Regions from separate parts of the Pseudoalteromonas sp. APC 3893 genome, predicted to be linked through region 4. Evidence: predicted binding sites of a transcription regulator. Region 4 holds the regulator's gene; each other region holds the start of a gene.

Region 1 (2,210 bases), on a different contig from region 4:
CTGATTCTTCGGGGGCTCCGCGCGCTACAACAAATGTGTATTCATCTTTTAGGTTAGATTCAACTAAAGCAGCACCGTCAATTACACCATTTGATCCAGGCCAATCTGGCTCATTTACTCATTCTACCTCAACGAATGTTTATGATTCGTTAGGTGAATCGCATACTATGCAATTGTACTTTGTGAAAACAGATGCGGCTGTTACAGGAAATGCTAACGAATGGGAAGTTTATTCGACATTAGACGGTCAAGTTGTCAATCCAGATGGCACCCCGCAAGGTGCTACAGGGCCATTTACTCCTATTTCAACATTTCAGTTTGATGCAAACGGGTTACCACTCAATACTAACGGTAATCCTAATGCGGCAAGTACATTTGATTCAGTGGTCTTCGATGGTACTAACCTGACTGGGATTTTAAGTAACGGTGCTAGTTTCCCTAATAATGTAACGATCAATTGGCGTGATGAAGCGGGCACTTCTTCAAAAATACCTACGCAGCACGCAGGTTCTTTTGAAAATAAAGTATTAGACCAAGATGGCGCAGCAGTGGGCCGGTTGGCAAATATTGATATTGGTGTTGATGGAAAAATAGTTGCTTCTTATAGTAATGGTGATTCTAATTATTTAGGGCAAGTTGCGTTAACTCGTTTTTCAAATTCACAGGGCTTACAACAAGTGGGTAATACATCATGGAAGAAAAGCTTAACCTCTGGTGAGCCGATAGCTGGGGAAGCTAATTCGGGCGCGTTTGGTAAAATTAGCTCATCGGCGCTTGAGCAATCAAATGTGAACTTAACTAATGAGCTGGTCGATTTGATTAGTGCGCAGCGTAACTTCCAGGCTAATTCGCGAGCGCTTGAGGTGAACTCAACAATTCAGCAAAGCATCCTGCAAATTCGTTAATAGCGAATATTATACTAATCCGACACCAAGGCTGCCAATTCGGGCAGCCTTTTTTATTTCTTATCAGTGTATTTTTACTGTCAAATTATTGTGGCACTTATTTTGCATTTATCTCTAATATAGATTTTTTAACGTGAGTCGATGTTATGGATAAGATGGTTTACATTGCAGCGTCAGGGGCTAAGCAAAGTATGCGGGGCCTTGCGCTCAAAGCAAATAACTTAGCCAATGCTAACACCACTGGCTTTAAAGCTGATTTTGCACAAGCAAGGTCTATGCAAGCATTTGGTGAAGGCTTACCTACGCGCGTCTTTTCCATGCAAGAGCGTCCAGGTTCAAATATGACCTCCGGGGGCATTGTTGAAACCGGCCGTGATTTAGATATTGCGATGAGCGATAAAGGTTGGCTAACCGTTCAAGATGCCCAAGGTAATGAAGCTTATACAAAAACAGGTACTTTAAATATTACCCCCGATGGTGCGTTAATTACCAGTCATGGTCGTCAAGTTGTTGGCGCGGGTGGGCCTATTATTTTACCTCTACCGATTGAAAAAGTGGAGTTTAGTGAAGACGGATCAATTCAAGTACGCCCCCAAGGGGCGCCGGCTAACTTTTTAGAAGTGGTTGATCGTTTAAAGGTTATCGAAGCGGATAACACTCAGCTTGAAAAAGGCAACGACGGCTTGTTTCGTCCTAAAGCCGATAAACTAGAAGATGATTTATGTGGCTTTTGTGATATCTCGCAAAACGTAAAAGTTATGAGCGGCACGCTTGAAATGTCAAACGTGAATCCGGTACATGAAATGGTGGATATGATAAGCCATCAACGCCAATTTGAATTACAAGTTAAGTTAATGAAAACAGCAGAAGAAATTGACGAGCGTCATACCCAATTGCTGCGCATTGTTTAACCTAATTGAGAGGACATTAATATGAATCCTGCATTATGGATCAGTAAAACAGGCTTAGATGCCCAACAAACCGATATATCGGTTATCTCAAATAACTTAGCCAATGCCAGTACCGTTGGGTATAAAAAAAGCCGTGCTGTATTTGAAGATTTACTCTATCAAAATATCAATCAACCAGGTGGGCGCTCTTCACAAGACACTGAAATGCCATCGGGCTTGATGTTAGGTGCCGGTGCTAAAGTGGTTGCTAACCAAAAGAACTTTTCTCAAGGTAACATGCTTACCACTGAAAACTCATTGGATTGGATGATATCGGGTTCAGGCTTTTTTGAAGTACTACAACCCGACGGTAATATTGCGTACTCACGTAACGGACAATTTACCACCGATGAAG
Region 2 (2,210 bases), on a different contig from region 4:
GTCGTTCAACATGTATTGCAGTAATGTATCGTAATCACTGGTATCGCCAACAAGTACGGCACCAATTAATTTGTCTGTTTGCTCATTAAAAACGATTTTTTTGTAACTACCACGAATAGGGTCTTGATAGACCATCTCTTTACAATTTTCGGTTTTGCCGTGAGCATCACCAATTGAGCCCACTTCAACACCAAGTAATTTTAATTTAGTGCTCATATCGGCGCCAGAGAAGGCTAAATCACCACCACTGAACTGACTTGCGACAACACGCGCCATATTATAACCAGGTGCAACTAAACCAAATATGAAATTGCTCCACAAGGCGCATTCACCGATAGCATAAATATCCGGATCAGATGTTTGGCATTGATTGTTGATAACAATACCGCCTCGGGGACCTATTTCAAGCTCTGTGGCACGGCCTAATTGATCGTATGGGCGAATGCCAGCCGAGAATAAAATAATATCTGTTTCAAGGTGACAGCCATCGCTGAAGTTCATTCGGTAACGGCATTGCTCCCCTTTGACAATTTCTTGTGTGGCTTTACCGGTATGAACGGTAACACCTAATTGTTCTATTTTATTTTTAAGTAATTCACCACCAACTTCATCAAGTTGTACACCCATAAGTTGTGGCGCAAATTCGACCACATGCGTATCTAACCCAAGTTGTTTTAGGGCATTACTGGCCTCAAGACCTAATAGACCACCACCCACTACCACACCTACTTTACTCACTTTGGCGCTTTGTTGAATTGCTTCTAAATCTTCTAATGTACGATAAACCAAACAATGGGGCTGATCATTACCAGGAATTGGCGGTACAAATGGGTATGAGCCGGTTGCTATAACAAGTTTATCGTAGTCATATTGCTGACCAGTTGTTGTTTTAACAACTTTATTTTGTTTATCTATCTGATCAACCCATGTATTAGTGTGTACACTTATATTGAGTTGCTGATAGTTTTCTGCAGTTGTTAAAGCTAAATCAGCAGGGCTTTTACCATCAAAAACGCTCGATAGATATACGCGGTCATAGGCTAAATGAACCTCACCGCATAACACGGTTATGACAGCATTCGCATCGCTGGCACGCATTTGCTCTACAAAGTGATGACCCACCATGCCATTACCAATGACGAGAATTTGTTGGGGTGTTTGCATGTGGTATTCCTTAGTTTTGACGGTTTTACAAACACAAAAAAGCCCGCCACTTAAAGTAATAAAACAGTAAGTATGCGGGCTTCTTTGCCTAAAATTTAAGTTGTTTTTTTTATTGTTTTAGTAAGCGCAATTAAGTGCTCTTAATTCTTATAAAGCAGATAAAGTGCCAACTTATTAAGTTGTTGAATTTAAGTGTAATTTATAAGTGGAGAATGAAATCATAACGAAGTATTGATCTATTTTAGTGCGCCTTAGCACCATCTTGGTCGGTACAATGATACTTAACGATCTGCGACGGTGCTTGCAAAGTTCAGTAATTCACGGCGTAGCCATTGGTGCGGGCTGGCATGATGTAGCAGTGGGCTCCACAACATCTTTATTTCAATCGGGACCACTTGAAATGGCACTGGGCTGATAACTAAATCTGTATGTTTAGCAAGGAGCATGGCTTGTCGACGAGGCAAAGTGGCGATAAGTTTTGCCGATTGGCAAAGTAAGCTTGCCACCATATAGTGGCGGGTGGACACCCGGATATGTCGTGTTTGCTCTAATTGCCACAGAGCCTCATCAACCCAGCCTAGCTTTTGACTGCCTGACTTATTCGTAACGGCGGCTTCAGCCCCCCAACCGGCTCTATTAACCCATATGTGCTGCGCAGCTAAGTAGCTTTGTAGATCAGGTTTATTTAAATAACGATTATTAGGGTGCATTAAGCAGCAATAATTATCGCGCCATACACTGGCTTGATGAAATGAGCGAGGCATGCCATTAAAGCGATTGATTGCTAAATCAATAGTGCCTTTTTCCATATCTTGAAGGTTTACGTCACTGGGACTGAGCACATCAAAATTAAGGCCAGGGTGTTTTTCGAGTTGTTCAGTAATGAAGGGCGCAACTAAGGTAGACTCTAAATAATCGTTAGCCATTATCCTAAAAGTGACTTGGGCATCGGTTGGGTCAAATAAATCACTGGGTTGTGTTATCGCTTCAGCCATTTTGAGAAGCGCTTCTATTTCAGGCTTGAGGCTCAATGCTTTTGCTGTTGG
Region 3 (2,210 bases), on a different contig from region 4:
CAAACGTTTTGCTAAGCAAGAAACCATTTCATTAAAAGCCCGTGATGGCGTTGAGATTGATGGTGTACTTGTATACCCACTTGATTACAGTGAAGGCACTCGCTACCCGTTAATTATGTCTGTTCATGGTGGTCCTGAAAGTCATGATAAGAATGGTTGGATAACGAATTACTCGCGCCCAGGTCAAATGGGGGCAGCACGTGGTTATGCAGTATTTTATCCTAACTACCGTGGTTCAACCGGTAAAGGGGTTGAATACTCTAAGCTTGGTCAAAACGACTATGCTGGTAAAGAGTTTGATGACTTGGTTGATTTTAAAAACCACCTTGTTGACATGGGCTTAGTAGATACTAAACGTGTAGGTATCACTGGTGGCTCTTATGGCGGTTATGCATCTGCGTGGGCAGCGACTAAACTGACTAAACATTTCGCTGCAAGTGTAATGTTTGTAGGCGTTACAAATCAGTTATCTAAATTTGGTACTACTGATATTTCAAATGAAATGAACCTAGTACATGCGCGTTCATATCCATGGGATAAATGGCAATGGTACTTAGAGCGCAGCCCAATATACTGGGCGGGTCAATCTGAAACCCCGTTATTAATTATGCATGGTAAAGATGACCCACGTGTTCACCCTGCGCAATCAATGGAAATGTACCGTTACATGAAAGTGCAAGGTAAAGATGTACGCCTTGTATATTACCCTGGCGAAGGGCATGGCAACCGTAAAGTCGCTGCGCAATACGATTACAGCTTACGTTTAATGCGCTGGATGGATAACTACTTAATCGACGGCAATAAAGACATGCCTGCATTTGAAATTGATCATGCAGCTAAACTTAAAACGGTTAAAGACGCAAATAAGTAATTCTTAGCGACAAAGCTTAGATTATCAGGCCAACCACAGTGTTGGCCTTTTTCATTTTAATCGGTAACTTTTACACTGTTTTGCCCTACCCAACACATAAAACAATTAAACCTTATTAAAAACATGACTTTATAATTTGGCTTGAGCCTTGCAATTTAAACCTACAAATGAGCAAAGCAAGGAAACATCATGAATATTTTTGAAGCATTACGTCACGATCACGATAAGCAACGTTCACTTGTCGATGCACTAATTGAAACACATGGTGACTCAGCAAAACGTCAAAAGTTAATGAACGATTTAAAAACCGAGTTAGAAGAGCACGCTAAATTTGAAGAACGGTTTTTCTATAATCCGCTGATGTGTGATGACTTAACACAAGACAAAGCACGTCACAGTGTAGCTGAGCATCATGATATTGATGAATTGGTTGAAGAGCTTGAACAAACTGAAATGAGCTCTCCTGGCTGGCTAGTAACCGCTAAAAAATTGCATCATATTGTGCATCATCATCTTGATGAAGAAGAGCAAGAAGTATTTCAATTGGCAGGTAAGGCGTTAACGCAACACCAGAAACAAGTGTTGGCTGAAAAATACAATAATGCTATGCATTAGTTAACCTTTTTAAACAAAGCCGCGTATAACGCGGCTTTTGCTGTTTTTATTTTACTGTGAATTTCACATCTTGATCACGTAATAGATACAATGCAAAACACGCTGCCCACATCGGCCATGCGGTAAAGAATAACAAGTTATTAAAGCCATCAATATATTGTGCGTATGATGAAAGTGTCGACGCACCATGCATTAAAAAGATTAAGCCATACGTAACGCGTTTTTTAACGCCAGCCATAAATGCTAAAACCAATATTAATTGTAGCGCACCTAAAACATACGCAACGATATCTGTTGAGCCACTGATGCCATAAAAGTGTTCAAAAATACGGGCGCTGTGCCCAGGATTTACAAACTTATCTAAGGTCCACATAAGCATTACTATAAATACACCTAAACGTAATGAAAATAGCGACCATTGCAGGCGGTTTTGGGTATCAGCTGTTATTGTCTGAGTCATTGGTTTTCCTTTCGGGTTTTTACTACTAAAAACAACAAGACCGACTAACTATTAATTTATTACAAAAAAATTTAAATATAAATAATTGAAAAATTTGTGAAAGTATTTTTACCCCATAAAGGTCTCATTAAACGTACATATAAGAAACAGTAGTGAGATCATTTTGAAATATGCATTTTTAGCCCTAAGCATTTGCGCCAGCTTTACATCGTTAGCAAATGCAAACAAAGATATTGAAGTCATACATGTATTGGCAGATAAACT
Region 4 (2,210 bases):
TACATGTCTTGGTGTTCTGTTGAAGCAAATAAATCAGCACCACTGAGGTGTATTGTGGCTTCTGCTTTTTGGCTTAGCTTTTCTACGTCTAAAATGACGTGCACGTTGTTTATATGATCAAAGTGCCTTTCAAGCTTTGCAAACTTATTGTGTACATAGTCTCTAAGTGAATCGGTAATTTCTACGTGACGACCAGTTAAATTCAGTTGCATAAGCATTTTCCTTCTTTGTTTTTTTACGCCTTAAATCAAGCTCTTTCTTTGATTTGACGGTGGAATAGCCAGTGACTCGCGATATTTTGCGATTGTACGTCTAGCTACTTTGATACCTTGCTCTGCCAATATATCTGCAATTTTGCTATCACTCAATGGTTTCGCTGAGTTTTCTGCGCTAATTAATTTTTTTATTAATGCACGGATCGCTGTAGACGAACATTCCCCACCGTTTTCAGTGCTTACATGACTTGAGAAAAAATATTTTAACTCAAAAATTCCTCTTGGGGTGTGCATGTACTTTTGCGTGGTAACCCGTGAGATGGTTGATTCATGCATCTCGACCATTTCAGCAACATCGTTTAATACCATAGGGCGCATTGCTTCGGGACCATGTTCAAAAAATCCCTGCTGCTGTTTAACGATGCAGTTGGTTACTTTGAGTAATGTGTCATTACGGCTTTCTAAACTTTTTATAAACCATTTTGCTTCTTGCAAGTGTGAACGAATAAACTGGCTGTCGCTACTCGATTTAACCGAGCGAGACATAGCCGCATATTGGCTGTTTACTCTAATTTTAGGCATGCTATCGGGATTTAACTCAACAATCCAACGGCCTTTAATTTTCTTTACTGAGACATCTGGAATAACGTATTCAGATTCTTCACGTACGATGCTATCCGCAGGCTTTGGGTTTAGACTGTGGATGAGTGTCATCACTTCTTTAAGCTCATCTTCCTTAAGCTTAGTCTTTTTCATCAAAGTTCGGTAGTCGCGGCTGGCTAATAAATCGATATGTTCAGTTAAAATCATTTTTGTTTCGCTAATCCAAGGAGTTGCGGGGTCAAATTGATTTAGTTGAATACATAAACATTCTTGCAAGCTACGTGCGCCAATACCAATTGGGTCAAACAACTGAATACGTTTTAGAACCGCCTGAACTTCATCAAGCTCAATTTCTTCTTCGTTATTATCTTTATTTAGGCTTTCAGCAATGTCTTCACAGCTTAAGGTTAAAATACCTGAATCGTCGATAGCTTCGACAATGGCAATCGCAATCGCCTCGTCGGTCGGACTAAATGGGGTTAGCTGTAACTGCCACATAATATATTCATGCAAGGTTTCGGTTGAAGCCCCTTGATAAATAGATTCATCTTCAGGCATCGGGCCTGATGAGCTGGCAGGAGCGGCGCTCATGTACTCATCCCAGGTCACATCCATAGCCATATCGTCACTTACTGTGTCTTTATTAAGTGCTTCACTGCTTTCTTGTTCGTATTCGCTTGGTGTCTCATCGGCAGAAGCACTTACTGTGACGTCTTCGGTATCTTGTTTTTGTTCATTTTTGCCAGCCGTTTCGTCACCAAACTCTTGCTCTTCGACTTCAAGCAGTGGGTTACTGTCGAGTGCTTCTTGAATTTCTTGCTGGAGATCCAATGTACTTAACTGCAATAAGCGAATTGCTTGTTGCAGTTGTGGAGTCATTGTAAGTTGCTGGCCCATGCGCAGCTGGAGTGATTGCCTCATTTATCTCTAACAATCCTTTTATTGTGTTGTCATAATTTAGTTTAGCAGATAGTTAGCTGAGCGTTGCTTTATAGCCTAAATTGCTCACCCAGATATACATCGCGAACTGTTTGGTTGGCAAGTACATGCTCAGGAGTTCCTGACGCAATTAACTCCCCATGAGAAACTATGTAGGCTTTTTCACAAACATCAAGGGTTTCTCTTACATTATGGTCGGTTATTAGTACACCGATGCCACGGTTTTTAAGGTGCTCGATAATCTTCTTTATATCTAACACTGAAATGGGATCAACACCAGCAAAAGGCTCATCTAACAGAATAAATTTAGGATTTGCGGCTAAAGCACGCGCAATTTCAACACGGCGGCGTTCACCACCTGACAATGCCATGCCTTGACTATCACGAATGTGTTGAATGCTAAATTCATCAAGTAGGCTATCCAAAGCTTCTTCACGGGCTGTTTTGTTTAGT

The links. The regulator sigma-54, encoded in region 4, starts transcription at its own class of promoters, with help from an activator protein. The targets are predictions, from matches to a motif close to GTTGGCACGNNNNTNGNNT.
Region 1: QMA12_RS07345 (flagellar basal body rod protein FlgF) is a predicted target of sigma-54. The motif match lies at 995-1,013, and genes of this name have one in related genera.
Region 2: nirB (nitrite reductase large subunit NirB) is a predicted target of sigma-54. The motif match lies at 1,317-1,335, and genes of this name have one in related genera.
Region 3: QMA12_RS15390 (hemerythrin domain-containing protein) is a predicted target of sigma-54. The motif match lies at 1,007-1,025, and genes of this name have one in related genera.

Annotation. Positions count from the first base shown of each region.
Region 1 is NZ_JASDCD010000003.1:282,160-284,369, reverse strand. It holds gene flgE (flagellar hook protein FlgE) at 1-905, shown strand, start outside; gene QMA12_RS07345 (flagellar basal body rod protein FlgF) at 1,052-1,816, shown strand; gene flgG (flagellar basal-body rod protein FlgG) at 1,838-2,210, shown strand, end outside.
Region 2 is NZ_JASDCD010000002.1:56,658-58,867, forward strand. It holds gene nirB (nitrite reductase large subunit NirB) at 1-1,164, opposite strand, end outside; gene QMA12_RS04365 (LysR family transcriptional regulator) at 1,446-2,210, opposite strand, start outside.
Region 3 is NZ_JASDCD010000014.1:100,986-103,195, forward strand. It holds gene QMA12_RS15385 (S9 family peptidase) at 1-871, shown strand, start outside; gene QMA12_RS15390 (hemerythrin domain-containing protein) at 1,061-1,486, shown strand; gene QMA12_RS15395 (hypothetical protein) at 1,533-1,946, opposite strand; gene QMA12_RS15400 (TonB-dependent receptor) at 2,110-2,210, shown strand, end outside.
Region 4 is NZ_JASDCD010000011.1:135,193-137,402, forward strand. It holds gene hpf (ribosome hibernation promoting factor) at 1-212, opposite strand, end outside; gene QMA12_RS13670 (RNA polymerase factor sigma-54) at 243-1,739, opposite strand; gene lptB (LPS export ABC transporter ATP-binding protein) at 1,808-2,210, opposite strand, start outside.